One region of the Vicingus serpentipes genome, then DNA from elsewhere that is predicted to be linked to it. Evidence: riboswitches for the same ligand, from Rfam matches in the RefSeq annotation. Region 1 holds a riboswitch; each other region holds the start of a gene.
What was found. Region 1 has a riboswitch for S-adenosylmethionine ahead of FRY74_RS06395 (hypothetical protein). Riboswitches for the same ligand answer to the same signal wherever they lie in the genome.
Positions count from the first base shown of each region.

Region 2: another riboswitch for S-adenosylmethionine. It lies ahead of FRY74_RS11450 (homocysteine S-methyltransferase family protein); the one in region 1 lies ahead of FRY74_RS06395 (hypothetical protein).
Region 3: another riboswitch for S-adenosylmethionine. It lies ahead of FRY74_RS09110 (homoserine O-acetyltransferase family protein); the one in region 1 lies ahead of FRY74_RS06395 (hypothetical protein).

Region 1 is NZ_VOOS01000002.1:534,869-545,728, forward strand. Features, by position in the region: gene FRY74_RS06385 (hypothetical protein) at 58-441, shown strand; SAM-I-IV-variant riboswitch at 449-542, shown strand; gene FRY74_RS06390 (hypothetical protein) at 606-989, shown strand; SAM-I-IV-variant riboswitch at 1,000-1,094, shown strand; gene FRY74_RS06395 (hypothetical protein) at 1,155-1,850, shown strand; gene FRY74_RS06400 (hypothetical protein) at 1,874-2,440, shown strand; gene FRY74_RS06405 (AAA family ATPase) at 2,848-5,091, shown strand; gene FRY74_RS06410 (hypothetical protein) at 5,374-6,018, opposite strand; gene FRY74_RS06415 (LexA family protein) at 6,125-6,574, shown strand; gene FRY74_RS06420 (Y-family DNA polymerase) at 6,575-7,834, shown strand; gene FRY74_RS06425 (hypothetical protein) at 7,992-8,669, shown strand; gene FRY74_RS06430 (gliding motility-associated C-terminal domain-containing protein) at 9,197-10,860, shown strand, end outside.
Region 2 is NZ_VOOS01000006.1:1,210-12,069, reverse strand. Features, by position in the region: gene metH (methionine synthase) at 1-2,211, opposite strand, end outside; gene FRY74_RS11450 (homocysteine S-methyltransferase family protein) at 2,214-3,203, opposite strand; SAM riboswitch class I at 3,262-3,387, opposite strand; gene asnS (asparagine--tRNA ligase) at 3,583-5,043, opposite strand; gene FRY74_RS11440 (T9SS type A sorting domain-containing protein) at 5,281-6,066, shown strand; gene mce (methylmalonyl-CoA epimerase) at 6,128-6,529, shown strand; gene FRY74_RS11430 (class II aldolase/adducin family protein) at 6,500-7,117, opposite strand; gene mtnA (S-methyl-5-thioribose-1-phosphate isomerase) at 7,119-8,225, opposite strand; gene FRY74_RS11420 (HAD family hydrolase) at 8,215-8,841, opposite strand; tRNA gene FRY74_RS11415 (tRNA-Ile) at 8,937-9,010, shown strand; gene FRY74_RS11410 (T9SS type A sorting domain-containing protein) at 9,243-10,860, opposite strand, start outside.
Region 3 is NZ_VOOS01000004.1:69,615-80,474, reverse strand. Features, by position in the region: gene dnaG (DNA primase) at 1-1,428, shown strand, start outside; SAM riboswitch class I at 1,617-1,740, shown strand; gene FRY74_RS09110 (homoserine O-acetyltransferase family protein) at 1,979-3,025, shown strand; gene FRY74_RS09105 (homoserine dehydrogenase) at 3,012-4,229, shown strand; gene FRY74_RS09100 (HEPN domain-containing protein) at 4,232-6,346, shown strand; gene cobA (uroporphyrinogen-III C-methyltransferase) at 6,348-7,109, shown strand; gene FRY74_RS09090 (precorrin-2 dehydrogenase/sirohydrochlorin ferrochelatase family protein) at 7,099-7,737, shown strand; gene FRY74_RS09085 (phosphoadenylyl-sulfate reductase) at 7,737-8,426, shown strand; gene FRY74_RS09080 (YeeE/YedE family protein) at 8,432-8,989, shown strand; gene FRY74_RS09075 (YeeE/YedE thiosulfate transporter family protein) at 8,986-9,399, shown strand; gene FRY74_RS09070 (OsmC family protein) at 9,402-9,812, shown strand; gene FRY74_RS09065 (O-succinylhomoserine sulfhydrylase) at 9,815-10,860, shown strand, end outside.

The DNA of each region.
Region 1 (10,860 bases):
GCTGCCAAAATATTAAAAAAGATACATTGAATTATTAACCTTTTAAATTAATGTATCATGAATCAAATTGAATTAAACAGAATTAATGAATCTCATATAATGAGAGTTGATAAGCTATACAGAATGCATGGAGGCTTATCTTCAAGATTAATTAGCTATCAAAACCAAACAATGTTTTTAGAAATAATCATTTCTAATCGTTGGAGAAAAGATAATTTGACCACAGCTAATCAAATTGCAAAATGTTGGAAAGAATACAATAATCAATTAGCCAACTCAAGCTTCTTTAATGTCAAGATAAAAAGAACAGAAGGAGAAACTGGTTTTGTGATGGGACTTAAAGAAAAGCAAAGTAAAACTGACTTAAAGAAAAAAATTGAAAATTTGGTTAGAGGAGAAAAGAATACCATTTTAATTGAAACTATTAAAGGTACCCTTTAATCAAAACCACAAGCATCAAGAATCTCATTATGAGATACCCTCCGAGCAAAAAAGCCACGGTGGTTTAGTATGCGGGCAGTCTGTCAAAAACAATTAACCTCAGCTGTCAAAATACAATTCTTAGATGCATAAGTAAATTATTTATTAACTAAAACTTATGTACAATGAAAACAGAAACTAAAATTCCTAAAGATGTATCCATAAGAGTAGATTATAACTATCTAGTTATTGATGGTAAAAAGTTATTTGATAAACTCGGGTATAAAACTACTGCGTTTTTTAAAGGACTTAATCTCCATTCTCATGACAGTCTGATCTACTTTTTAGACATGGGACATTATGGAATCTCACAACTTCACGATAGGCTAATTGATTTTGGATTAGTATTAAACAAAGATTTCATCATCGATTCTGCTCATTCTTTTTATGGCGTTGAAAGAATACAACACCTTCAGCCAAAAGTAAGAGAAATAAACTTTGAAGTAGATTGGCTTAAAGGAGCTCAAACTGAAAATGGAACATTCTTATGGAGAACTAATAGAAATTAAAAAAACAATTATCATGTATCTTGAATCTCTTTTTAAGAGATACCAACCGAGCAGAAAAGCAACGGTGGTTCAGAATACGGACAACAGTCAAAAAAACAGACTTCACCTCCTAAAACAAATCAAGTTACATGAGTTAAATTATTTACCAATCTAAACTTATGTATTATGAGCATTTACCCAAGCACTAAACAAATTTTATTTCTTGAACTTGAATATCATTATATTCTTGATGCCGTTCTATGTTATTATCAAGTAAAAGATAATCGACTAATCATTAGTATTAACGATAATAGAGAGGAGGCTGAAGAAATAAAAGATTATGAAGTTACCCTCAGCTATCCACAAATAAGAATCTTCCTACATTATCTTAAAATTAAGTCCCTTCCAACTATTAAAGTAATTCTTCACGACATTGTTAGGTTAATCTTTCAAGAATATAAACCAATGTTTGGTTATGGAAGGTATGGCCGAAGTAATGTATTTACTGAAATTGAATTTGACCTAATCGTAAAAGAAATTCTCGAAATACCTGAGAAAAATAAGAAAGCAGCTTTAAACAACATTACTCCATTTATCACATTTCTTGAAGAAAGTAATTTAAATCCTATACCTACAGGCTATACAGAAAAAAGCTGGGTAGCAAAATGTCCTCTATCAAACGGAAAGCACTTTATAATGGTAACTACTACTGATGACGAATGGGGTTGTGGATATTGTAGGAAAAAAGGCAGTCAGAAAGATTTAGAATTATGGATAGAAGAAATTAGAATAGAACGTGAAGAAAAAGAAAGGCAATCACAAATTGACAAAAAAATTAACCAAGATAATACTAGTCAAACAAATGATCGATGGCCATATTAATTAACCACTAAAACCCAAATATTATGAAAACTACAAACTTGATTATTATAGCTATTTTATTTTCATTAGATAGCTTCTCTCAATATCAAAAACCATTTCCTAAAGAAATAGATGAAATGTTAATTTCTTATGGATTCGATATTAATACAATTCAAACTCTAGACTTTGTTGAAGAATTTGATTTAACAGAAGGACAAATCTTTAAGATGTATGATAACGAAACATTTCTATCAATTGAAGACACTTTAAATAAAGAATTTCAAATATGGGATGTGTTAAGAAAGAATTGGGAATTAACTATTGATAACGACTTACTCGTATTAAAAAGAAAAAAATTGAAAGGTTACACAGAAATAGAACCTCTAACTATGAAAATAAATACTGCAGTAAAAGCAGTGTTTTCTAATGGAGATATTGAATACGAATACCGAGCAAACTTGTTAAAAGAAATATCAAATGGTAATATAAAAAGAAGTATAGTAAGGTATAACAAAAATGGAGAGTTATATTCAATTTGGTTTGAATATCCTGACGATACATTTGCTTCCTGGATTTTTTATGACAAACCTTTGACGAAAATTAAATACTAGTTATTAAATCTATGAGAAACATCAAAATATCAGAACTAAATAAGGAGGAAGTTTACTTTCTCCTTATTAAATACATCAGAGAAAAATACCCTGAAAAACTAAAGTTTAATCCAACTTTAATCTGCTATAACAATAAGATTATAAAATTTGGAATGAAGAAACACTATGGTATTTTGATTATTGAATCTAACTCTCTATTAAATCAATTAAAATGAATACAATCAATTCTAATTGAGTACTCGAAACGAGTTAAAATAATTTATAAGAAAAATTAAATTACTAAATTTACGTTAAATACATAGTGCGAATAAACGTACCGTTACGTTTATTCGGATGTTAGCTGCAATGCTTGGGGACAGTGCTAATTTGAAACTCTATAGCTTTAAACGAACAGACAGAAAACAAAAATGGAACTTGACTTAGACAACATAGAATTTCAAACGGCTCTTGATTTAATTCAAGAGACTAATCAGTCATTCTTTTTGACAGGTAAGGCAGGAACGGGCAAGTCCACTTTCCTCAAACATATCGTTGAGACGACTTCAAAAAACTATGTTGTAGTTGCCCCGACAGGTATTGCAGCAGTAAATGTTGGGGGCGTTACCATACATTCCTTCTTTCAGTTCCCACTAAGACCGCTATTGCCTGAAGACGAAGACATAAAAGTGTTTTGGAAAAATTCAGAGAAAAGAAAAATCATTTCTGCAATGGACACTTTAATCATTGATGAAGTATCAATGGTCCGGGCTGACTTGATAGACGGAATTGATTACTCATTGAGGCGAAATGGAGGCAATCCAAATTTGCCATTTGGCGGAAAACAAGTTGTTTTTGTTGGCGATATTTTCCAATTAGAACCTGTAACGATTAGAAAATCTGGTGAGCAAAAAATCATAAATGAAATATACGGCAGTGCTTATTTCTATAACGCAAAGGTTTTTGAAAAGATAAATTTGTTTACAGTTGAGTTACAAAAGGTTTACAGACAGACTGACCTTGTATTTATTTCTCTGCTTGATAAAGTCAGAGTAAAAGAAACATTGCAAACAGACATTGATAGACTAAATAGCAGAGTATTTTCTGAATCCGAGTTAAAGAAAAAAGAGTTTGCAATTACTCTTACAACAAAAAACGATTTAGCAGACAGAGTAAATTCTATCAAACTCTCGGAACTAAAAACAAATCCGTTCCAATACACAGCGGAGGTTTCAGGCGAATTTGAGGAAAGTAAATATCCAACAGAACCTGAAATGATTTTGAAGGAAGGTTCTCAAGTAATTTTCATTAAAAACGATACAGACAAACGCTGGGTTAACGGAACAATTGGACAAGTAAATGAATTGACCGACACGACTATCAAAGTAAAACTTAAAGACGGTTCAGTTCATTCAGTTGATAAAAGAGTTTGGGAAAACATCAAATACCAATACAACAAGGAGAAAAAGAAAATTGAACAAGAAATTGTTGGAACGTTCAAGCAATATCCTTTAAAGTTAGCTTGGGCAATTACAATTCATAAAAGTCAAGGTTTAACCTTTGACAGAGTTGTAATTGATTTTGGCGATGGCACTTTTGCAAGCGGACAAGCATATGTCGCTCTAAGCAGAGCAACAACCTTTGAAGGACTTTTTCTCAAGCAAAAAATGCACACAATGGACATTTACATTGATGAAGAAATAAAGGACTTTGCAAAATCATTCAATGACAAATCCTTAATCAATCAAAAGTTAAATGAAGGGAAAGAAGTTTATCAATTTACCAAAAATGAAAATTGGGAAAAGGCAGGAAAATATTATTTCAAGAAAGCAATGTCTTTTTTGAAATTAAACCAGTTCAATGCTGCATATGAAAATCTGATTACTGGTTACGATTACATAACATGCGATTGCACTATAGGTGATTGGTTCAACAAAGACGAAGTGTCTGAAATATTTTCAAACGCAACAAACTTTGATTGCTCTGCATTCAAGTTGGATTTCTTGAAATCTTTTATTTTCTACCACACAGATAAATATGCTGCGGCATTAAATTCAATTAGCAGTTTTATAGATTTACAACCATCAAACGAAATCGGGTATTACTTCAAAGGCAAAATACTTAATGGTTTAGAAAAATACACAGAGGCACTTGATAATTTTAAGAATGCACTAAACCTTAAAAGAAAAAGCAGAACGCTATACAGAATTGGGAGAACAAAAGAGGAATCTCTAAATGACTATGGCTTAAATGAAATGTATGAGGCTATTGTTATGAATCCTTCAAGCGGACATGCACATTGGCATTTTGCAGAATATGCAATTAGAAGAAAAATATTTCCTTATGAGCTTAAAAATTATCGAGGCAGTTACCATGAGAATGGAACAATTTCATCCTTAAGGATTGGTATCGCAATTGAGAAAATATTTGAGGAAACAGGAAAGCAAGGAATAAGTGACTACATGCTTTCACTTGAAAAAGCGATGAAACTATCTCAAAATAATATAATTGATAATTTAGAAGAGGATGCAGACTATTCCGATGATTATGATGACTATAGTGATAACCATGACTATGACCGTGACACCTTTAATGCTATGACGGATGGACAACTTGGTGACTGGGACGATTTTGATGGCGACATTGACGATGTTATGACTTGGTCTGGCAGATAATAATTAATTCTATGAAAAAGAGCACAGCAGCTAACATCACCTATACGCAAGCAGGGGCTTCGTGCTTCGTAGGACAGGAAAGTGCTAAATTTAAAGTTCAGTTCTTCGTAGGAAGTTCAGTGGTTAAAATCCCTGCCTGCGCATAGCCGAGCCGTTAATTATAATAACCCGTTACCCTTTCACTACCCTATTCTATTTTTTTTCAATCTACTTCTTTTAAAATTAGGTGATTACCCAAAAAGTTCAGGAGGGGGAAGGGCTGAAACAAACTAATAAAAGAATTTAAAGATTTTTATACCTATTTATAAGTTCTTGTTGAAGTTCATTACTTATATCTCTTTCTATAAACTCCATAAAGGAAATATCTCCCTGCAAATATGCTTTACCTTTTAATAAGTTCAAATATGTATTAGGAATTTTAGCAGTTAACATAACATTTATTGAGTGCCCAACATAATCATAATCATGATAAATTTTGTCTACATAGAATCCTGTTCCTCCAATCATAGGGTTAACGAAATATATATCCAAATATTCACCTACCCTTGGGATAACATCAAGTCCTAAATTAAATAAGTAATGCTCTCCAATATATGTGAATGAAAGTCTGCAAGAGTATTGTCCTTCATTTTTAAATAACTCTGGTTTATTATGATTTAATGCTACAATATCTTCGTAAATCATTTTTAAATATTTGGTAACATTTGATGTCTTAATATCTAGTTCAATTGCTAATTGTTTGATAGTTGGCAAGTAAAAATCATCTTCTTTCAACAAACTCTCTTTTTCTAATAGCCACGTAATTATTTTCTCATAAGGAGCATTACTAGTATCTAGCAACTTCACAAAATTGGGAAAGTAAGCTAAAGCAACTAGGTAATCTTTAGTAGATGGATTGTTAAAGTATCTTTTTTTTGGGGTTTCCATATTTCTAGATTATTAATTCACTTAAAGTAAAAAATAAAATTATTCTTTTTATTAAAACTACTTTTTGTAGTCAACAAAACTAATATTAATAGCTAATTTTACTTCAATGAAATTAGTTAACTTATATCCACAAAAAAACATAGAGTTCTTCACTCCAGATACTTCTACTAAGCTTAAATTACCTGTTGTAACAAATGGCATTAGTGCTGGATTTCCTTCTCCAGCTGATGATTTCTTAGATTCATCTATTAACTTAAACAAAGCACTCATTAGAAATAAAGATGCCACTTTCTATGGCAGAGTTAAAGGTGATTCAATGATTGATGCTGGACTATCAGATGGAGACCTACTTATAATTGACAAGAGCCTTGAACCCAAGAATGGCAAAATAGCTGTTTGCTTTATTGATGGAGAGTTTACTGTCAAAAGAATAAAGATTGAAAAAGATGTAATCTGGCTAATTGCAGAAAACATTAAATACAAGCCCATCAAGGTCACAATAGATAATGACTTTACCATTTGGGGCATTGTTACCTACATCATAAAATCGGTTTAAATGTTTGCCCTTGTTGATTGCAATAACTTCTATGCTTCATGTGAGCGTGTTTTCCAACCTAACTTAAGGAATAAGCCAATTGTTGTATTATCTAACAATGATGGTTGTGTTATTGCTCGAAGTAACGAAGCTAAGGCTCTTGGAATTCCAATGGGTGCTCCAGCTTTTAAGTATCAAAAGATATTTGATGATAACAACATTCATGTGTTCTCTTCTAACTATGCTCTTTATGGAGATTTAAGCAGTAGAGTCATGAACATCTTGGCTACTTTCACTCCAGACATAGAAGTCTATAGCATTGATGAAGCTTTCTTAAAATTGGATGGATTTGACTTGTTTAATCTTGAAGAATATGGCCATCAAATTAACTATAGAGTGACTAAGAGCACAGGCATTTCAATTAGCATTGGCATGGCTCCAACAAAAGCACTATCAAAGGTTGCAAACAAAATTGCGAAGAAGTACGCTGAAAGAACTAAAAGTGTATATGTGATAGATACGGAAGAGAAGAGAATCAAGGCTCTTAAATGGACTAAAATTGGTGATGTGTGGGGAATTGGTTCTCGACATGCAAAGAGATTAATCTACAGAAATGTAAATACAGCTTATGATTTCACCCAATTGCCAGATGATTGGGTGAGAAAGAACATGTCAGTTGTTGGATTGAGATTGAAAAGAGAATTGGAAGGCATTCCACAGCTTGGACTTGATGAGGTTAAGAGAAAAAAGGCTATTGCCACCACCAGAACATTTGACAAAAACTATGGAGACCTTGCCAACATAAAAGAGCGTGTTTCCACTTTTGCTGTTACATGTGCTGAGAAATTAAGAAGGCAAAAATCTTGTACCAATCTTATCATGGTGTTTATACATACCAATGGACACAGAAAGGATTTACCTCAATATAGCAGACACATCATGATTAAAACAGATTATCCAACCAACTCAAGCATTGACATTGTAAGATTCGCTGTAAAGGGCTTAAAAGCTATATACAAAAAAGGCTATCAGTATAAGAAAGCTGGAGTTATCGTTATGGGAATTACACCAGAGAGTGAGAAACAACTTAATATGTTTACGAGTGAGAATCCAAAGCATCAAGCATTAATGAAGGTGATGGATAAGTTGAACCATGTCATTGGTCAAAAAAAGCTTAAACTAGCTTGTCAAGATATGGATAGAACTTGGAAGATGAATCAAGAGAAGCTGTCACCAAGATATACGACAAGGCTTGATGAAATAATTACAGTTAAGATCTAGGGTTCAGGAAGGATAAAATAACAACACTTAGTTCTTCCTACTAAAATAAAAATATTGCATGTTTCAGCTTAAAGATATAAATTTGATTAAACACATAATGCGAATAAACAACACGTGTTGTTTATTCGGTTGTTGGCGATAATTTAAACTGAAATCTATGACACTTTACGACAAATATGGACATTGCATCATACCAGCAGGGACAAAACTCTACAAAGGGGGCGAACAGAACGACTATGACGCATGTATTTTCTTTGGGTTACAAAAGTACGTCGCAGCAGCGTTTCAAAACAACTCCGGAAAAATTCAAATATGGTCAGTGAAACGGGATATCAAATTACTCTTTATGGTTCTTGATCTTAATAAGTCAAGTTGGGCAAAGTCGTCAGTTGCGGAAATATACAGAGAGTATTTCCCATCTGACAACGAACTAAATGAACTTGACATTAAGCACTTCGACCATCAAAAGCGTGACAAACTCATTGAGAAATTAAAGGAGGAGAATATTATCGGGTGGGTATCATCCCTTGAAGACAAAGTGGACTTAGAGGTATGCCTTTTTCCAGACGGACAGGAACTTAACCGACTAATTGAACTCGAAAAGGTTATTGACAAGGACAATGACGAGTATGAATATCTCAATGCTCTTGACACAATAGACATATATCCGAGCGGACGATTTTTTAGTCAAACAAAGGATAAGTTAACTGACAGCCCTTATAAAGACTACGAAAAAATGGTTGCTTCTTGGACAGAGGACGAGATTAAACAAGGATTGACAGCGGAACAGGCAGGTCATTATCATCTGAACCTACGGACAAAATTGAAAATATAATTATAGAAAAACTACAGCCAACAAAACCTAAACTGCATTAAACGCAGTTTAGCCAAAACGTTTTAGCCAATACAAAAACAAACGATGAAGCACTTACTACTTATATTATTATTTGCCGCCAACCTTACTGCATTAGGACATTGAGAAAAAACTAGTTACAATTAAAAAATAAAAAGAGTAACTTAGCATTATAAATGTTATTTGAAAGATCGCTACCCTATTCGTTACCCTAGCCACTAGGCTAATCGCATAGACCTCAATCATATCAATGGATACAGAGAAATAGGTTCAAAAACCTCTTTCTCCGCTTAAATCGACTAAAGCCCTTCAAAATTTGAAGGGCTTTTTTATTGTTCTTTATTTACAAGATTTAATATAACCTTTTAGCAATTGCTTCGTAATGTAAAATTGATTTGTCGATAAAAAAACAATAGTTAGTCGAATTTATTTCTAACACTAAAATTTTATATCTACTTTAATACTTTCATTTATAGTACTATGATTATATAAATGAATTAATACAAAAAATGACTTATTTGAAACATTTATATATCAAAATTTTATATATAGTACTACTTTCATTCTGTATTCAATTAAAGGGTTTTTCTCAAGATATAGGAATATTATCTTCTACTTCTCCTATTTCTGGTTGTGAATTATCCAATAACGAAACAGTGACTGTAGTAATTTTTAACTTTGGAACTCCTTTTAGTGGAAGTTTCGATGTTAATTATCAAATAAATGGAGGTGTGATTGTAACTGAAAACATTTCCATTCCTTCTTTTCCCTCTTTCTCAACATACTCATATACGTTTGCTTCAAATGCAGACTTGTCCATAGCTAATTCTTACGAATTTAAATTTTTCACCTCCCTTGCAGGGGATCTTAATATTAATAATGATACTATATATGATACTATTATTTCTGACACTTTATCATATGGAGGAATTATTAATTCTAGTCAATCTGTTTGTTTAAGTGGAAATAATGGCCAACTAATTTTAAATAATTTTATTGGAAATGTTCAAAACTGGGAATATTCAATTAATAATGGCAGTGTTTGGTTAAATATTTCTGACACATCTGATACAATTAGCTATAATAATATTACTCAAGAAACTTGGTATAGAGCTATCGTATCAAATGAATTTTGTCCTCAAGACACATCAAGTATTGCAATAATAAGTATAGACTCAATTTCAATCGGAGGTAACATTTCAGGGTCAACAACCATATGTGTTCCTCCTAATAGTGGATCTCTCTCGCTTACAAATGAAAAAGGAACCATTTTAGATTGGGAATATTCTTTAAATGGAGGAAGTTCATGGCTAGGACTTTCTAATACTAACAATATTTATAATTACTTAAATCAACCTTCTACATATCTTTACCGAGCAGTTATTCAAAACGGAAACTGTGAAATCACATATTCTGATACTGCCGAAGTAATTGTTTTGAATGGAGCAAATGGAGGTTCCACCTCTCCTACTTCACAAACTGTATGTATAGGCACTAATTCAGGTGACATTTCACTTAATGATTATTCAGGCGCAATCCAAAACTGGGAGACATCAGTTGATAATGGTGCAAATTGGACAACTATAAACGATACTTCATCACTTTTATCATTTACAAATATTTCTCAAGACACATGGTATAGAGCTATAGTTGCTGGATGCAACAGTGATACTTCTTCAATAGCTATTGTAACAATAGAAAATAATCCTATAGGAGGATCTCTATCTTCTGACACAATTGTATGTGAAGGTGTAAATTCTGGAACACTTATTTTAAATGGTTATGTTGGAAATATTATTGATTGGGAAAACTCAATAAATGGAGGCCTTTCCTGGACTTCACTTGGAACTACTTCTAACACCTTTACATTTAACAATCTTAATACTATAACTTTTTTTAGAGCTATTGTCGGTAATTCTTCTTGTTCAAATGTTTACTCTGACACATTAACTGTTATAGTTGATGCTAATCCAAATGCTGGAACCATTTCAGGATCAAATAATGTGTGTGCAAATCAAAACTCTGGAAATCTAATTACAAATGGAAATACAGGAAGTATATATGATTGGGAATTTTCAATTGATAATGGTTTAACTTGGAACTCATTAGGAAACACAACTACATCAAATTCTTTTAACAATTTGAATCAAACTACGGTTTACCAGTTAATAGC
Region 2 (10,860 bases), on a different contig from region 1:
ACCAATATAATCGATTTTTCCAGTTTCTTTTGGTGCAATAAAATCAGCTAGGCTAATATTTACAGCCTCTTTAGCTTTTTTGCCTTGCTGTCTTAATTGATGTAGTTGAGTTATTTTATTTCCATTTTCATACACTTCAATGGTATCGTCGTTAATTGTATTTGCTTCCCAAATTCCGATTACTGCTTTAGCAGTTAGCCAATTTTCGTCGATTATTTGTTTCAGCATTTTTTGCGCATCGTTAAATACTTTTGTTGCTTCAACACCTACTACTTCATCAGTTAAAATGTTTGGGTATTTTCCTGCTAATTCCCATGTTCTAAAGAAAGGAGTCCAATCGATGTATTCAGAAATTTCTTCTAAACTATAATTCTCAAACTGTTTTGTTCCTAATAGTTGTGGCTTAACAATTTTACTTGTATTCCAATCAATTTTATATTTGTTAGCTCTTGCTTCAACTAACGAAAGCATTTCTTTCCTAACCTGTTTATTATTATAATGTGTTCTTACGGTTTCGTATTCAGCTTTAATCGCTTTAACATATTCAGTTTTTTTGTCGCTTAACAAACTATCTGCTACAGTTACAGAACGAGAAGCATCCAATACATAAACTGCTTGTCCTTTTGTATAATGCTCTTCAATTTTTACAGCAGTATGCACTTTAGAAGTAGTTGCTCCTCCAATTAATAATGGGATTGTAAATCCTTCTCGCTCCATTTCTTTGGCTACATTAACCATTTCATCTAACGAAGGCGTAATTAAACCAGAAAGTCCAATTAAATCAACATTTTGTTCTTTAGCTACTTGTAAAATTTTCTCGCAAGGAACCATTACACCCAAATCTATTACCTCATAATTATTGCAGCCTAAAACTACTCCAACAATGTTTTTACCAATATCATGAACATCGCCTTTTACTGTTGCTAACAAAACTTTACCAGCATTAGAACCTTCTTCTTTAGAAGCTTCTATGTATGGGAGTAGATGAGCAACGGCTTTTTTCATTACTCTAGCAGACTTTACAACTTGTGGTAAAAACATTTTTCCTGAACCAAACAAATCTCCAACCACTCCCATTCCATTCATCAAGTATTCTTCAATAACTTGCAACGGTCTATCAACAATCAAACGAGCTTCTTCAGCATCTTCTTCAATAAAATCAGCATTTCCTTTTACCAACCCATGTGTAATTCTTTCTTGTAAAGAACCTTCACGCCATTCTAAATCTAACTTTTGTTCTTTAACTGTTCCTTTTACATTATCGGCATAATCCAACAAACGTTCGGTTGCATCATCAGTTCTATCCAATAATACATCTTCTACTTTGTCTAATAACTCTTTCGGAATATCACTGTAAACCTCTAACATTTCTGGATTTACTATCCCCATATCCATTCCTTCCTTTATAGCATGATACAAAAATGCAGAATGCATTGCTTCACGAACGGTGTTATTCCCTCTGAATGAAAAAGAAGCATTACTTACACCTCCACTAACGTGAGCTCCAGGTAAATTTTCTCTAATCCAACGAGTAGCCAAAAAGAAATCTAATGCATTTCTTCGGTGTTCTTCCATTCCTGTTGCTACTGGAAAAATATTAGGATCAAATATGATATCTTGAGGAGGGAAGTCTACTTTATCCACTAAAATTCGATATGATTTTTCACAAATTTCTATCCTTCTTTCATAACTATCTGCTTGTCCTTGCTCATCAAAAGCCATTACAATAACAGCAGCACCATATCTTAAAATAGTTTTTGCTTGCTCAATAAATTGTGTTTCTCCTTCTTTTAAGCTAATTGAATTTACTACACATTTTCCTTGTGCATTTTTTAACCCAGCTTCAATAATTTCCCATTTACTGGAATCAATCATAATTGGTACTCGACAAATATCAGGTTCGGCAGCTACTAACTTTAAAAAGTTAACCATCGCTTCTTTTCCATCTATCAAACCATCGTCCATATTAATATCGATGATTTGAGCCCCACCCTCTACTTGTTGACGAGCGATACTTAATGCTTCTTCAAATTGCTTCTCGTTAATTAATCTTAAAAACTTCTTTGACCCGGCAACATTTGTACGCTCACCAATATTGATAAAATTAACTTCTGGAGTAACAATTAATGGTTCTAAACCGCTTAGTTTTAGGTAAGGTAAGTTTGTCCATTTGTATTTGTAATCTCCTTTGTAGTCTGGATGTAAACTCATGCTTAATTATTTTTTGGAGAATAAGTTGAAGCTAAATCGGCAATTGCTTTAATGTGTGCAGGTGTTGTTCCGCAGCAACCACCAACTATATTAACCAACCCTTCATCTAAAAAGACTTTAATTTGTTTTGCCATAAATTCTGGTGATTCATCATAAGCTCCCATTTCATTTGGTAAGCCTGCATTTGGATGAGCACTAACTAAACTATCAGATTTTTCTCTAATAGTTTTTAAATATGGTCTTAATGCTTCTGCACCTAAAGCACAATTTAAACCAATAGTCATTGGTTTAGCATGTTCTACAGATATAACAAAAGCTTCTGTATTTTGACCTGAAAGGGTTCGACCACTAGCATCAGTAATTGTTCCTGATATCATTATTGGTAAATCAGTTCCTTTTTCTTCTTGAATTTCATTAATTGCAAACAACGCTGCTTTTGCGTTTAAGGTATCAGTAATAGTTTCTACCAATAATAAATCTGCGCCACCATCAATTAATCCACTTGCCTGTTCTTTAAAAGCATCCACCAACTCATCAAAACTAATGTTTCTAAATCCTGGGTCATTTACATCTGGAGACATAGATGCAAGCTTAGTAGTAGGTCCCATTGAACCTGCAACAAATCGAGGTTTATTAGGCTCTTTTGCTGTAAACTCGTTTGCTACTTCTTTTGCTAGCTTAGCTGATTGATAATTAATATCGTAAACCGCTGAAGCTAATTCGTAATCATCTTGAGCAACCCATGTCGCTCCAAAAGAATTCGTTTCAGCTATATCAGCACCAGCTGCATAATATTCGGCATGGATACTTTTAATTATATCTGGTCTAGTAATAGAAAGTAAATCATTATTTCCTTTTAAAGAACAAGAATGATCTTTAAATCTTTCACCACGAAAATCTTCTTCAGTTAGTTGATGCCTTTGAATCATTGTTCCCATAGCACCATCCAACACCAAAATTCTTTCTTTTAATATTTCTCTAATATTTGCCATAAAACAAAAAAACCCTTCTATTATTTTAAATAAGCAGAAGGGTTATAATATATTTCTCTACTTATCTTTTTCCGAATAAACGGAATAGGATTTAGCACCGGTTTTCCAATTTCGAATATTCGAAACTTATAGTTGGTTGCCAAAGCTTCACAGGGCCTAATCCCTCCACTTTTCTTGATAAGCACGGAGTCCGTGCAGACAATTTTTCTTTAAAAGAACAAAGCACAAAAGTATTTACACTTTTATCAATTTCCTAATTAAATTCGGAAATTATCAACAGAATTGACTTTTATCCAAATTATATTCTTTCTTAACAAAACAAAACACCTTTAAAATTATAAAACTTTAAAGGTGCTATTATATATTTTTTATTTTTCTATTAAAATTCTGCGTTCTTTGGTGTTCTTGGAAAGGGAATTACATCTCTAATATTAGTCATTCCAGTTACAAATAACATTAAACGTTCAAATCCTAAACCAAAACCAGCATGAGGAACTGTTCCAAATTTACGAGTATCTAAATACCACCAAACATGATCTTCAGGTATATTAAAGTCAGCTATTTTTTGTTTTAGCACATCTAATCTTTCCTCTCTTTGCGACCCACCGACAATTTCTCCAATTCCAGGAAATAAAATATCCATTGCACTTACTGTTGTTCCAACTTCCATTCCTGGTTTAGCTTCTGGCAATTCATCATCCTGACGCATATAAAATGCCTTAATGTTTGCTGGATAATTAGTTAAGATTACAGGCTTTTTAAATTCTTTTTCTACCAAATACCTTTCATGCTCTGATTGTAAATCAGCTCCCCAACCTTCAATTTTATATTGAAATTTTCCTTTTTTATTTGGTTTACAGTTCCTTAAAATATCAATCGCTTCAGTATAAGTTAAACGAACAAAATCATTATCAACTACCATTTTTAATTTCTCAATCAATTCCATTGATTGTTGGTCTTGCGGCTTTCCTTTTTCTTCTTCAATTAAACGACTACTTAAAAAATCTAAATCTTCTTTACAATTATCTAAAGCATATTGTACACAGTATTTTAACATTTCTTCTGCCAAATCCATATTGTCATTTAAATCATTAAATGCAACTTCAGGTTCAATCATCCAAAATTCAGCTAAATGACGCGTAGTGTTTGAATTTTCAGCTCTAAAAGTTGGTCCAAAAGTATAAACCTGACCTAGTGCTAAAGCAGCTAATTCAGCCTCAAGCTGACCAGAAACAGTAAGATTAGCTTCTTTTCCAAAAAAATCTTGCTTTGTATCTATATTTCCTTCATCTGTTTTCGGAACATTATTTAAATCTAACGTAGTTACTCTAAACATTTCTCCTGCACCTTCAGCATCTGAGCCCGTAATTATTGGAGTATGCACATTATAAAACCCTTTATCGTTAAAGAATTTATGTACTGCAAAAATCATATTATGACGAATTCTAGAAACTGCACTAAACGTATTCGTTCTAAAACGTAAATGAGCATTTTCTCTTAAAAATTCAAGTGAATGTTTTTTTGGTTGTAGAGGATATTCATCAGGATGAGCATCACCAATAACATCAAATGACTTTACAACAATTTCTATATCTTGACCTTTACCTTGCGACTCAACCACTTCTCCTACTATAGATATAGCAGATCCCGTTGTTATTCTTTTTAATTGACTTTCATCTTCTTTTTCAAAATCAACAACTGCTTGAATATTATTTATAGTAGACCCGTCATTAAGAGCAATAAAACGGTTACTTCTAAACGTTCTTACCCAGCCTTTTACCAATACTTCTTCACCAATTTTTGCCGAGGCAAACAAGTCACTAATTTTAATTCTCTTCATTTTATCAATAAAATAATTTTACGGCGAAATTAATTTTTTTACGTTAAGATTATAAATAATTTTGATTTAAGCTTTTATCTTTTTAATTTTAAACCAATTAATTGCGCTATTAATTATTTAACAATATCGACTAATTAAGTTTTATTACTGATAAAACTTGAAAAAAATTTTTAATATTTTAAATAAAGCTTTAATATTGCACACTAAACTAAACCTATAATAGTTATTTTTATAGCAATGAAACAAATTTTAACCACACTACTTGTAGCTCTATTCGCATTTCAAGTTAATGCAGGAGTAATAGTTCTTGAAGGTCATTACCAAGGTAAAAACCTTTATGTACAAAACCCATTTGCAGGAAGCGGCGTTGGTTTCTGTACTTTTGAAGTAACCATAAACGGTGAAGTAACTACTGATGAAGTTAACTCTAGTGCTTTTGAAATTGACTTTGCAAATTTCCAATTAAAAGTTGGTGATCCTGTAATTGTTAAAATCAAACATAAAGATGATTGTAAGCCAAAAGTTTTAAATCCAGAGGTTTTAAAACCAAAAAGTACTTTCGAAATTGTTTCTATGGATGTATCTAAGGACGGAAGTTTTACCTGGGTAACTAAAAATGAAACTGGAAAATTAGCTTACATTGTTGAGCAATACAGATGGAACAAATGGATAAAGGTTGGTGAAGTTGATGGAAATGGTTCTGCTGAAGACAATAAGTATGAATTTAAAATTACTCCTCATTCAGGAGAAAATAAATTTAGAGTAAAACAAGTTGACTATTCTAGCAAGCCAAGGTATTCTCAAGCTTCAAGATACATTTCTACTTTAGGTGAAGTATCATTTAGCCCAATTAAAGCGAAAGATTTTGTAACCTTTACAGGTGAAACTTTATTTGAAGTTTACGATAGCTTTGGTAACATTGTTAAAAAAGGATTTGGAGAGAAAGTAGATGTAACTAACCTTAAAAAAGGTATTTACTACTTAAACTACGATAACAAAACTGATACTTTTGTAAAAAAATAATATTGAATTTAATTCAATTTAAAGTCCCGCTAAAACGGGACTTTTTTTATATCTAATAATTATGGAAAAGATTGAGCACTTAGGTATTGCTGTAAAAGATTTACAAAAAGCTAATGAAATTTATTCAAAACTTTTTAATCAAGAGCCATACAAAACAGAGATTGTAGAAAGCGAAGGTGTGTCGACTTCATTTTTTAAAGTAGGAGAAAACAAAATTGAATTATTAGAAGCTACAAATCCAGATAGTGCTATTGCCAAATTTATTGATAAAAAAGGTGAAGGGATTCATCACGTTGCTTTTGATGTAGAAGATATTTATGCTGAAATGGAAAGACTTAGAAAAGAGGGTTTTACTATTTTAAATGAAACACCAAAAAAAGGTGCTGATAATAAATTAGTTTGTTTTATTCACCCTAAAAGCACTAATGGAGTTCTAATTGAACTTTGCCAAGAAATTAAGTAAGATTTCTCCTGCTTCTTCTAAATCTTTACCAAATGAGATAATTCCTTCGTCGTGGCCAGCCATAACAATTATTTTTTCTTGTTGAACTGCTGTTTCTTTAAATAAACGGAAAATTTCATTCGCCATTTCTGGAGTACCATAAGGTACTTCCTTTTTTGTTGTTGGCACATTATCCATTAATTTCTCCCATAACTTTTGATTATGAATATGAATAATGGCATTAATAGCTTCATCAGCTTCATAAACTGCTGCATGGGTCATAGATTCTGATGATGCTTTTATTTCGCCTTTACATGTAACACTATTTGCTTCTATATCATAATCAGTAACCAAGGTAAAATGTTCTGGCTGGATAGGATAGACATCTCCAGTTTGAGTACCTGAAATTAAAAACCCTTTAGTTGTTTTTACACTTATATTACCATATCCAATATTAATATCAGCATAATGCCCTATTTGTTTTAATTCGTGCATTTTATCTCTCCAATGCATCAATTGATTGGGAACAGCTATGGGTAATACTTCATTAATCCAGTTAATATTATACTTAATATAACCTTCATCTATAAATTGATCCTGATTACTCATCTTAAAATTTTTCTGGAAATAATTGTTGTATACCTTTTTCTGAAGCTTCACAAATTCCTCTTTCAGTTATTAATCCTGTAACATATTTTGCAGGAGTAACATCAAAACCATAATTTGCTGCGGGTGTTGTTTCTGGACAAATCAAAACTGATTTAATCTCACCGTCAACTTTCCCTTGAATATATTTTACCTCATTCTCATCTCGAGTTTCTATTGGAATATTTTTCACCCCATCAACCATATCAAAATCTAAGGTAGAAGAAGGTAACCCCACATAAAAAGGAACATTGTTATCGTGTGCTGCAAGCGCCTTTAAATAAGTCCCAATTTTGTTAGCTACATCGCCATTTCGGGTTGTTCTATCCGTTCCCACAATTACCATATCAACCATGCCGTGTTGCATTAAGTGACCTCCGGTGTTATCATTAATTAATGTATGTTGAACTCCTTGCTGATTCAACTCAAAAGCTGTTAGATTAGCGCCTTGATTTCTAGGTCTTGTTTCATCCACCCACACATGTACATCTATACCTGCTTGTTGTGCTTGATAAATTGGGGAAGTAGCTGTTCCCCAGTCTATTGTTGCTAACCAACCAGCATTACAATGAGTTAAAATATTTACACGTTTTCCATTTTTCTTTTTTGAAATTTCTTGAATCAATTTTAAGCCATACTGACCAATATTAAAACAAATATCAATATCCTCTTGTTTTATTTCATGTGCTCTTTTTAAAGCAACCCTAACCCTTTCATCCGTATCAGATGCATTTTTTAAAGCTAATTCCATTTCATTAACCGCCCATGACAAATTAACGGCTGTTGGTCGAGTAGCATTTAATTTACTAGCAACTTGTTTTAAATATTCATCTGGATTACTTTGCGTTAAAGCCTCTATGCAACCTAAGTACATTCCATAAGCAGCAGTAACTCCAATTAATGGAGCTCCCCTAACTACCATTTCTTTAATTGCAAAAGCAGCTTCGTCTGTAGTAGAAATATCAAACACTTCTACTTTATGTGGAAAATAACGTTGGTCAAAAACTTGAATTAATTTTTCATTGATTTCGCTAACCCATATGGTATGATGATGTTTTCCGTTAATGTTCATTGAATAATTGTATTAATGATTGATTCTCTTGCAAATTTAAGTGATGAGTTCGAATTCCTAATTGTTTGGCTGAATTAATATGTTCTAGTGTATCATCAATAAATAAAGTTTCATTAGGCAAAAAGTTTGCTTCTTTCAACACATATTCAAAAATTGAAGTATTGGGTTTTCTTAAGCTTATTTTATGAGATAAAAATGTATGATTAAATAAACTATCAAAACTTTTTATTTTATGCTTTTGAATAACATACTCATCAATAAATTGATAATGAATTTCGTTTGTATTACTTAACAAACTTACATTATACTTTTTAGCTAAAGAATTTATTAATGCAATTCGATTTTCAGGAATATCTAACAACATACTATTCCATGCGCTAATTATATTTTCTTCAGAAATTGAAATATCAAATTTTTGAAAAAAATCAATAAACTCTTTTGATGTGATTTCTGATGTCTCAAACTTTTCTAAATAATGATTACTGTCCAACTCAAGAAGTATTGCCTCAAAATTAGAAGGAAAAAGTTCCTTAAATGCAGCATAGGTTAAATCTTGATTCAAGTTTATAATTACTCCACCTAGGTCGAATATAATATTTTTGACGTTTTCTAACATAGAAGCAACAAAAATAGCAAAATAGTAATCGGAATTATTGGTAATTAAAATACATTTACGTAAAATTGCAGCCTGTTTCTAATGAATATTAGAACGGGCCTATAACTCAGCTGGTTAGAGTATCTGACTCATAATCAGAAAGTCCCTGGTTCGAGCCCAGGTGGGCCCACACTCAAAACGCTAAACCCCGCACAAATAGCTAGTCTATTTTGCGGGGTTTGTTTTTGGTCACGATTTCGTTACCGGTTTTTACAATTCTGCTATAGGTTACCTTCAAAAACTTTAAAAAAGTTTCAGAATTTTGCTACCCTTAATTACACAAGATATTGGGCACTCCAAAAACTAATCGACAGAATATTCCAATACAACTTAATAAGTTTTTTTAAAAATAGCTTCAACTTTTACTGCTTCAAAAATTTCTTAATTATCGTTTGTTCTTTTCCTATTATCCTAATAGAATAAATACCTCTTGATAAATTGCTTACATTTACAGTGTTACCCTTCCCTTGCACTAACAATGAGCCTTGCATTGAATATATACTAAAAACATCACTAGCCTCTACCCCTGATATATTTAAGACATTATTTACTGGTGAAGGATAAATAATAATATTTGATAAATTTATATCTGATGATATATTTGTTACTGTTCCATATATTCGATAATTCCAAAGATCAGAGAAATTGTCATAAAATATATCGTTAGAACTACAAGTAAATACTGCAGAAGCTGTATCATTAACACCTGCATTAATTCCAGGGGATAAGTATACTCGTTGAGGCGTATTATAGTTCTGAGGGGTAAATATTAATTGTGTATTATCAAAACTTATTACATTAGGCACACTTGAACTCACATTAACAAAAACAGAATCAGTTGGAGGATTAAGAAAGTGTACATCTATATATTTAGTGCTTACACCATCAATTAATGTATCCTGTTTATTTCCTTTCAACACTCTAAAACCTGGAGCTTTACTTTTTAAATGCATCATTGTCCATGCCATTTCATAACCTACTTTAACCCCTGTAAAATAACTCCCATCAGCAGAAGTGTTTGGATCGTTTGATTCTTGCCCACATCTTCCTGTTAACAATGTATACATATATGAACCTCCTCCTGCATTAACGTTTGGATGTAAATGCCAACTATCGCTATACATTTCCTGAGTAGAATCTTGATCGACCATCTCAGCGACAATACTACGCATTGGTAAAACCCTTCCATTGCTAGCTGAATCTATATTTAAAAAATATCGTCCAACACTCAAGTCTGCTCCATTATTATTAACTGAACCCCAATGATCAATCCCATATAAATTTGGATTAATACCTGTGCTTGAATGAAATTGCATTGGGTGTCCAAATGAATATGAATAAGTCTCGGGATCAATTTTATAACGCTTTGCTGCCTCCCAATTATAATTTGCACGTCCATAGTTTAGATGGAATTTTCTATTAAAATTATTCTCTTCAAATGCTTGCTCATTTTGCATTACCCATCTAAACCCAGCTTCAATACCATTTTCAGTACTTGAGCCTGTATGATTAAAGTTTACAACATTTGGTTTAACAGTACATCTAGAAAATGGACTAACAAAAGTAAATTCTCCAGAGTAATGTTGCTCATTACTTGCTTGTTGACTTACAAGATGAGTATGGTTTGCAATATCATCATCATAAGTATAATTAGATATTGCGGCTGATTGATTAAATATATGACTAAAAATTGATGCTGCAGCCAAGTATGAACCATTTGGAGAAGGAAATTCTGCTGATGAATCCTCATCATTAAAACTAGACTGAATAGTTGCCCATGCTAGTCCAGCAGGAATAACTGGAAGCGAATCAAGTGCACCGTCACTAATCCTATATGTTACTTCTTCAAAATGATCAATAGATGCTTGATTGTTTTTATCTGGCCATTGCAAAAATAGATGAGGTTGTGCTCCTCCTTCTTTTATTTTAGATAGAACTTTATTAACCCCTAACGCGTGATAACCAGGAGCATTCGTAATA
Region 3 (10,860 bases), on a different contig from region 1:
CATAGTATTGAATTTCTTGAAAAATCAGGTTTAACAATAGTTAAAGAAGAGAAGAAATTCGATCGTTTTAAAGGACGAGTAATGTTTCCTATTCATAACCTTTCAGGAAGGGTTTTAGGATTTGGAGGTCGTATTTTAAAAACTGAGGCAAAAGCTGCCAAATATTTAAACTCACCAGAATCAGAAATATACCATAAAAGCAAGGTGCTTTATGGTATTTATTTTGCCAAAAAGGAAATTATACAGCAAGATAATTGCTACTTGGTAGAGGGTTATACTGACGTTATTTCTTTACATCAATCAGGTGTTGAAAATGTAGTTTCTTCTTCAGGAACTTCTTTAACGGAGGGGCAAATACGATTAATTAAACGTTTTACCGAAAACATTACAATTCTTTATGATGGAGATGCAGCTGGATTAAAAGCTTCCTTTAGAGGTATTGATATGATTTTGCAAGAAGGGATGAATGTGAGGGTTGTTCTTTTTCCTGATGGTGAAGACCCGGATTCTTATGCTAAAAATCATTCTTCAAATGAGTTAATAGCATATATTAAAGAGCATGCTCAAGATTTTATTCGTTTTAAAACTTCGGTTTTATTAGAAGAAGTTGGAAATGACCCCATTAAAAAAGCTGAATTAATTAAAGAAATTGTTGCTAGTATTGCAATAATCCCTGATCAAATTAAACGTTCTATTTATACGCAAGAATGTAGTTCGCTGCTTGATATAGGTGAGCAGGCATTAATTAACGAAACAAATAAAATTTTACGGGGTAAAGCTTCAAAGCCTCAACAGCAACATTTTGATGATGGTCCACCACCAATTGAAGACTTTTACGAACCACAAGAAGAAAAAAGCTCAAGTATTTCAAGTAAGGTAGCACATTGGGAGCATGAAATTATAAGGTTATTAATTTCTTATGGAGCCGAAATAATTACAGTAGATGTGTTGGGTGAAAATGAAGAAATTCAACAACAAGAAGTAACAGCTGCAGTTTATATTCTGTCTAATATTAATGGTGACGGATTAACGTTTGACAACCCAATACTACAAGAAGCTTTTAATCATTATGTTGAGATGGTAAATGAAGAACGAATTCCAACACACCAAGATTTTATCAATAATTTAAATCAAGATATAAGTAGATTAGCGATTGATGTTCTATCAAACAAATATGAAGTGAGTGAAAATTGGAAAAACCACGGCATTTTTGTTAAAACTGAAGAAAGCCAGGTTAAAATGGCAATATTTAATAGTGTTTTCGCCTTTAAAGCCACGAAGGTAGAATATTTACTTGAAGAGATCGGTTCACAACTTAAAATAGAAAAGAACGATATAGAACAAATTAGGCTAATGACTGAATATAAGCACCTAAAAGGTGTGCAGCGCCAATTGTCTGAAAAACTAGGTCGAATTATTTTAAAGTAATATCATAATTTTTCTTTTGTTGTTTATTTATAAAACAACTTTATTGTGCCTTTTAATTTATCATTTCAAAATAATGTATTGAATTTTGGTTTTTATAATAAAAATACAGAATTAAATTTTGAATTATAAAACATTGTTCTTTATATTTGCATTGATTTTCAGTTACCACTCACCCAGTGAATTGTAATTGTTTATAAAGAAGAAGCGAGAGAATAGGCTCTTTGACCTTCTGGCAACCAACTAAAAGTTCTGTAAAAAGAATTGGAAAACCGGTGCCAAATCCTATCCGCGATGTTGCGGAACATATAAAAAATTGCAAAATGAAAACGAATTATTCATCAATTAAGACAAAAAACTTACTACAAGTAAGTTGTGTTTCTAATTTGCCTTTAAGGGCTCATCATAATTGTGTAGTGCCATTTATGTGCTGTTGTTTCAGTCATTAACATTACCATTTAGTTATTCAATTATTTTCTCGAAAACTTAGGTAATGTTTCTCCAAAACAAAGGAGACAACTATATCTTAAAATCTCATTTTTTATTTTTTAAAATGTTACTACAAACTTATAAATACAACAAAATATTCGGATTAGAATCTGGAGAATCGCTACAAAAGATAGAGATTGCTTATACTACTATAGGTAAGTTAAACTCAACAGGCGATAATGTGATATGGATAACACATGCTTTAACAGCTAATTCAAATCCTGAAGAGTGGTGGAATGGATTAGTTGGTAAAGGCAAATTTTATAATCCTGAAAACTATTTTATTGTTTGCGCAAATGTTTTGGGGTCGGCTTATGGATCTACAGGACCTTTGTCAATTAATCCTGATAATGGAAATAAATATTACCATAGCTTTCCTCAACTTACTATTCGAGATATTGTAAATGGATTTGAGCTGTTGAAAGATTATTTACAGATTAAAAAAATTCAAACTCTTTTAGGCGGTTCATTAGGCGGGCAACAAGCGTTAGAATGGAGCATTATAAATCCATCTTTAATAGAGAATTTAATTTTAATAGCTACTAATGCAAAGCATTCTCCTTGGGGAATTGCTTTTAACGAAAGTCAACGTTTAGCAATTAAAGCTGATAGAAGTTGGTATTCTTACAGCGATGATGCGGGTTTAAAAGGGTTGAAAGCAGCTCGTTCTATTGCATTATTAAGCTATCGTAATTACAATACTTATCGAGCAACTCAAGAGGACAATAGAGAGGGAATTGATTGTTATAAAGCTTCGTCTTACCAAAATTATCAAGGTGAAAAATTAGTTAATCGCTTTAATGCTTTTTCTTACTGGACCTTAAGTAAGGTGATGGATAGTCATGATGTGGGTAGAGGCAGAGGAAGCATTACTAAAGCATTAAATCAAGTTAAAGCAAACACATTAGTTGTAGCTGTAAATTCTGATTTATTGTTTCCAGTTTCTGAGTCAATTTTAATAGCAGATAGCATTAAAGATGCTGAATTGGAAGTAATAGATTCATTATATGGTCATGATGGATTTTTAATAGAAACAGACCAACTAAAAGAATTATTTGAAAAATTTTATTTAACACAAAAATTAAAAACTAAACGATATGAGTACGCTTAATAAAAATATAGGATTAATTGGCTTTGGAGTTGTAGGTCAAGGATTTTACAGCTACTTAGAAGAAAATAAAGAAGAAAAGCTGTTGCCTAAAATTGTTATAAAAAACAACAATAAAGAAAGAGATGAAGTAAAAGCTAAATTTATTACGGAGGCAGATGAAGTTATTAATGATAAATCTGTTGAAACTGTAGTTGAATTAATTAGTGATGATAAAGAAGCATTTGATATAGTTACTAAAGCTTTAAAAGCTGGTAAAAATGTAGTTTCTGCAAACAAAAAAATGATAGCTAACAATCTAGAAAAATTACTTGAACTAGAAAATAAAAGTAAAGGAAGATTTTTGTATGAAGGAGCTGTTTGTGGAAGTATTCCAATTATTAGAACCTTAAATGATTATTACAGTTTAGATACTGTAACTCAAATTCAAGGGATATTTAATGGGTCTACAAACTATATTCTAACACAAATATTTAAGGATAATGTTTCTTATCAAGAATCATTAGCGAAAGCACAAAAGTTAGGTTTTGCAGAAGCTGATCCAACTTCTGATGTTAGTGGAAGTGATGCCTTGTATAAGTTGCTGATTTTAACTACTCATGCTTTTGGAAAATTTATTTCTCCATCTAAAGTGTTAAAAATTGGGATTCAAAATATTACTGACAGTGATATCGCATTTGCTCGAGAAAATAATTTAAAAATTAAATTAATTGCTTCGGTAAAATCGAACAACAATAAACTATGGTTATCAGTATTACCAACTTTTATAACTAACGATAGCGTTTTTTATAATGTTGACAATGAGTTTAATGCTGTAGAAGTTGTTTCAGAAAGTATAGGAAAACAAACGTTAATTGGCAAAGGAGCGGGTAGTTTGCCAACAGGGCAAGTAATTTATAGCGACTATAAAGCACCAGAAAACTATAAATACAAGTATGATAAAATTTTGTCAGGAAAGCGAATTAAGTACGAAACTCAAGAATTTATTTGGGTTTATTCTGATAAAATAACCCAGTTTGAAAAATATATTGAAGAGGTTGTAATTATCAACAAATCAGAAGGGTATGCTAAAGTGAGTATTGCTGACTTAATTAAAATTCAAGAAGAGTTATTGGATGAAAAATTATCTCTTATAGCACTTACAGATGAAGCTTTAAAGCAGTTAAATAAAAAATATGAATTCGCTTATGCGTTACAATATGCTTAACAATGAAAAGTTTTAGAACAGAATTAGAAGATTTAAATAATTCAGTTGTTGAGAAAGATATTATTGATTTAGAAAGAAGAATTCGTCTTTTTAAAGAAGGTAAGATCAATGAAGAAGGCTTTAGAAGCTTACGATTAGCTCGTGGAGTATATGGGCAACGTCAGTTTGGAGTTCAAATGGTTAGAATTAAAATACCTTTTGGCAAAGTTACTTCTGAGCAATTACATAAAATAGCTGATGTTTCGGATGAATATTCGCGAGGAAGGTTGCACATTACAACTCGACAAGATATTCAGATTCATTATGTGAGTTTAGATAGAACACCACAGTTATGGGCAGAACTAGAAAAAAGTGATATTACCTTAAGAGAGGCTTGTGGAAATACGGTAAGAAATATAACGGCATCTGAAACTGCAGGAATTGACCCTAAGGAACCTTTTGATGTTTCGCCATATGCTGATGCTGCGTTTAAATTCTTTTTAAGAAATCCAGTTGGGCAAGATATGGGCAGAAAGTTTAAGCTTTCTTTTTCAGGAAGTGATGAAGATACGGCATTAAGTTATATGCATGATTTAGGTTTTATAGCAAAAACCAAAATTGAAAATGGAGTAATTATTCGAGGTTTTAAGGTGTTAATTGCAGGAGGATTAGGTTCTCAACCTCGATTAGCAGACGTAGCTTATGAATTTTTAGCCGTAGAGCAAATAATACCATTTATAGAAAGTGTGTTAAGAGTTTTTGATCGATATGGTGAAAGGGCAAATAGGAATAAAGCACGATTTAAATTTTTAGTTAGAGATGTTGGATTAGATAGGCTAAGAGAGCTGATTGAGGAAGAACAGAAGGCCTTATCTTATCTAACTTACCCAATTGATACATCCGCTTATGATGTGCCAGTAGAAATTCCAAGTCCTACAATTTTTAAAGTAAAAATTGAGGATGAAAAAGCATACGAAAAATGGAAAAAAGTAAACGTAATTAAACAAAAGCAAGAAGGGTTGTATGCTATTGGAATAAAAGTTCCATTAGGAGATTTTTATACGGATAAAGCTAGAAAGTTAGCAGATTTAATTCGTGATTATGCTGGAAATGAGTTAAGGTTAACATTACGACAAGATATTTTAATAAGACATGTAAAAGAAGAATTATTGCCTTTTTTCTATGTCGAATTAAAGCAATTAGGGTTTACTGAAATTGGTTATAATTCTACGCATGACATTACAGCTTGTCCGGGAACAGACACTTGTAATTTAGGTATTGCTAGCAGCACAGGAATAGCATCTGAATTAACAAAAGTGCTTAAAGAGGAATACCCTGAATATGCAAAAAATAAAGAGATTACAATAAAAATTAGTGGTTGTATGAACGCTTGTGGGCAACATACCATTGCTCATATTGGGTTTCAAGGAATGTCAATCAAATCTGGTGAATTAGTTGCTCCTGCTTTACAAGTTTTGTTGGGTGGAGGAATTCTAGGAGACGGAAAAGGAAGATTTGCTGATAAAGTGATTAAAATTCCAAGTAAACGAGGTCCAAACGCTTTAAGGTTGCTGTTGGATGATTATGAAGATAACATTATTGAAGAAGAATCTTTTTTAACGTATTATGATAGACAAGGCCAAAAATATTTTTACGAATTATTAAAACCTTTATCAGATACATCAAACCTAAAAGAAGATGAATTTATTGATTGGGGATACGATAAAGCTTATGTTAAAGCAATTGGAGTTGGTGAGTGTGCTGGCGTTGTGTTGGATTTAGTAAGTACTATTTTAGTAGAGAGTAAAGAAAAATTGACTTATGCTCAAGAAGCCTTAAATGATGAACAATGGGCAGATAGTATTTATCATTCTTACACGTCTTTAATCAATTCAGCAAAAGCTTTGTTAGTTGCCGATGGAATTAAAACGAATACCCAAGCAGGAATTATAGCGCAATTTGAAGAACAATTTGGAACAAAACAAGCACTAAAATTAGAAACTACATTTTCGGAGTTGGTTTATCAAATTAAAGGGAATAAACCAACAGCAGAATTTGCTTTAAAATATTTAACAGATGCTAAATCGATACTTAAAAATATTGAAGAGTATAGACTAGAATCAGAACTGAAAAATTAAAATGAAATCAAAAGTAACATTAGTAGGAGCAGGGCCAGGAGATCCAGAGCTTTTAACACTAAAAGCAATTAATGCGATAAAAAATGCAGATGCAATTCTGTATGATGCATTAATTAATAAAGCAGTTTTAAAACATGCTAAATCTTCTGCAAAACTAATGTGCGTTGGTAAAAGAGTGGGTAAACATAGCTTTGGACAAGATGAAATTAATAAACTAATCATAGATCATGCTTTTAACTATGGCAAAGTGGTTAGATTAAAAGGAGGAGATCCATTTATTTTTGGAAGAGGTTATGAAGAATTGCAATATGTTGAATCTTTTGGGATAGAAGTAAATGTAATTCCTGGTATTTCAAGTTCAGTGGCAGTTCCTGCTTCTCAGAAAATACCTGTAACTCATCGAGGAGCAAGTCAGAGTTTTTGGGTGTTAACAGCTACTAATAAAAATGGAGTACTTTCAGAAGATATAAAATTAGCTGTTCAAACTAACTCAACGGTAGTTATCTTGATGGGTGTAAACAAGTTAACACAAATTGTTAATCTTTATAAAAAACAAAATAAAGGGAATGTACCGATTGCTATTATACAGAACGGAACATTAAAATCTGAAAAGGCAATTTATGGTACGTTAAATACAATTGAAAGATTAAAAATTGAAGAAAACATTCAGTCGCCAGCAATTATTATTATTGGTGAAGTAGTGGCTTTAAAGCAAGAAGTATTGATTAATGAAATCTCAAATTTGAATTATTATGGAAACTAAAAATACATTGTACCCTATTTTTTTAAAACTGGACAAAATAGATGTTTTAATTATTGGAGCAGGAGAGGTTGGATTAGAAAAATTAACCTACATATTAAAAAGTAGTCCTCAAGCAAATATTACTGTTGTATCTAAAGAGTTTCATTATAAAATTATTGAGTTATCTCATTTTTATAGTAACGTTGTATTGATTGAAAAAGAATATCACAAAACAGATATTGAAGGAATTAATTTGTTAATTGTAGCTACTGATGATAGAGCGTTAAATGTTAAAATTAAACAAGATGCTGAACGTCTTGATATTTTAACAAACGTTGCTGACGACCCCGAATTATGTGATTTTTATTTGGGGAGTATAGTTACAAAAGGAGCTTTGAAATTGGGTATTTCTACAAATGGACAATCACCAACTTTGGCTAAAAAAATGAGAATGTATTTTGAAGATGTGATTCCTGATGAAGTAGAATTTTCTACTAAATTATTAAACTCAATTCGAAAAAAAATAAAGGCTGATTTACATCATAAAATTGAAAATTTAAATAATGTAACTATTGCCCTTAATAGTAATTCAAAAATTGTTGATGAATTAACATTGGTAAAAAAAGATTTCAAAATATATTTAAACTAATGAGTGTGAGTAATATAAAAAGACAGATTTCAGCAGAAGAAATAAAAAAGCTAAACAAAAAGTATAACTTACTTTCTGTGGAAGAAAGAATAGAAGAATTGTATAAAGATTTTGATGCGACGGAAATAATGTTAACATCTTCTTTTGCAGCCACTTCTGCTTTTTTATTGCGTGTTTTTTCTAAAGTAAATTCAGCACAAAAAATATATTTTATCGATACGGGATATCATTTTGATGATACATTACAATATAAAGAAGAATTGACAAAGCTTTATGCCTTAAATGTAGAAAGTATTGGTGCAGAAAAATGGAAACATGATTTTACAACTAAAGATGAAACATGGAAAAAAGACCCTAATCTTTGTTGTTCAATAAATAAAGTAGAGCCTTTAACTTTAATAAAAGAGAATTTTACTGTATGGGTTTCTGGGTTAATGGAATGGCAAAGCGATCATAGAGCAAGCTTAGATATTTTTGAAGACCGTGGAGGAATATTAAAATTTTACCCATTATTAGATGTCTCAAAAAAAGACAGAGAAAAGTATATTAAAACAAATAAGTTACCTTTCCATCCTTTGGTATCTAAAGGATATTCTTCTATTGGTTGTAAACACTGTACTGTTCCCGGAAAAGAAAGAGATGGAAGATGGAATAATAACCCTAAAACGGAGTGTGGATTACACTTGTAAAAAATATGGAAGAGATAATAAACATACTTAAACAACCTTGGCCTTGGTATATTTCTGGCCCATTATTGGGACTAATAGTACCTATGTTACTAATTATAGATAATAAAAAGTTTGGTGTTTCATCAATATTTAAGCATTTCTGTACTTTATCAAGAGTAAGTAAAAATGAATATTTTACTTATAGTGTAAGGAGTTATTTCTGGAATTTTCTTTTTGTATTAGGCGTTATAATTTCTGGGTTTATTTTGTTTCAGGTTATTTTAGTAGAGCAAGGAGAACTAAGTGATACTGGAATATTATATTTTGGATCCAAAAATATAGAAGTAAACGGAATACTCCCAAAAGCTATTTTTAATTGGTCCAATCTATTTTCTCTTACAGGATTAGTTATTGCTTTAGGAGGTTTTCTAATTGGGTTTGGTTCTAGGTATGCTGGCGGTTGTACTTCAGGACATGCCATTACAGGCTTATCGTTGTTAAGTTTAAGTTCTTTAATTGCAGTAATTGGGTTTTTTATTGGCGGAATAATTGGTACTTTTTTAATATTAGATAATATTTTATGAAAAATTTAAAATTTGTAATTCTTGGCTTTTATTTTGGATTTATCTTAATCAAATCTGAAGCTGTTTCGTGGTATCGTATTGTTGAGATGTTTCATTTCCAATCTTTTCATATGTTTGGAGTTATAGCATCTGCAATTTTAGTAGGAATAATTTCGGTAATCATTATTAAAAAATTAAACCTAAAATCGTTTAACAATTCAACGATTGACACTTTAAGAAAACCGTTGCAGTTTAAAGCTAATTTATTTGGTGGAATTATTTTTGGTCTAGGCTGGTCAATTATCGGAGCATGTACAGCTCCATTATTTGTTCATTTAGGTGCGGGTAATTTTGTAATGATAATACCAATTATCTTTGCTGTACTTGGAACATTTAGTTATGGGTTATTAAAACAAAAATTACCACACTAGTTATGAAAGTAAATTTAAAAAGAGTCAATCAAGCTTTTCATTATGAAGCTAAAAATGAAGATAAAATTATCGTAAACATTGACGCGAATCCCGCGATTGGAGGAGAAGGAAAAGGAGCTCGACCAATGGAATTGGTATTAATGGGTTTAGGAGGTTGTGCAAGCATAGATTTAGGTTTAATATTAAAAAAACAACGACAGGTACTAGACGATTATCAGGTTGAAGTTTCAGCTACAAGAGATGAAACACCATCCAAAGCTTTTAAGAGTATCAATGTTCATTTTGTTTTAACAGGAAGTCTAGATGCTGATAAAGTTGAAAAAGCAATTGATTTAACCTTAACAAAATACTGTTCAGTAGCATTAAGTTTAAATAAAGAGATAGAAATTACAGCAACATACACAATAAAGTAACTATGAAAAATTTTGAAACCTTAGCCGTAAGAACTCAGAGTGATCGTTCACAATTTAACGAACATTCGACACCATTACATTTAACTTCAAGTTTTGTATTTGATGATGCTGAACAAATGCGCGCAATGTTTTCTGATGAGGTTGAGGGCAATATTTACAGTCGATTTTCAAACCCAAATACAACGGAATTAATACAAAAAATTTGTGCATTAGAAGGTGCTGAAGCTGGTTGGGCTACAGCTACTGGTATGGCAGCTGTGTTTACCACTTTTGGAGCTTTATTAAAACAAGGTGATCATGTGTTGGCCTGTCGTTCTATTTTTGGTTCTTCACACACTATTTTAACCAAAATTTTACCCAAATGGGGAATTACATTTACTTATGTAGATATTAATGATACCGAAAATTGGAGTTATGCAGTTCAGGAAAATACTAAATTGGTTTTTATAGAAACACCAACCAATCCAGGAGTAGATATTATTGATTTAGAATGGTTGGGAAATTTTGCGAAACAGCACAAATTATTATATATAGTTGATAATTGTTTTGCAACACCTTATTTGCAACAACCTATAAAATTTGGAGCTGATTTGGTTATTCATTCAGCTACAAAATATTTAGACGGACAAGGGAGAGTTTTAGGAGGGTTAATTGCTGGTAAGCAAAGTTTAATTGATGAAATTCAGGGGTTTGCTCGTCATTCAGGTCCAGCAATGTCACCGTTTAATGCGTGGATAATTTCTAAAAGCATAGAAACCTTGGCTGTTCGGATGGATAGACATTCTGAAAACGCATTGAAATTAGCAGAATGGTTGGAGAAACATCCACAAGTGGAAATGGCAAAACATCCGTTTTTGGCTTCTCATCCAAAATATGATGTGGCAAAAAAACAAATGAAAGCTGGAGGTGGAATAGTTACGTTTATTGTAAAGGGAGGAGTCGAAAAAGGGCGTGATTTTTTAAATAAATTACAAATGATTTCCTTAACAGCTAATTTAGGTGATACAAGAACAATTGCAACTCACCCAGCATCAACTACACACTCAAA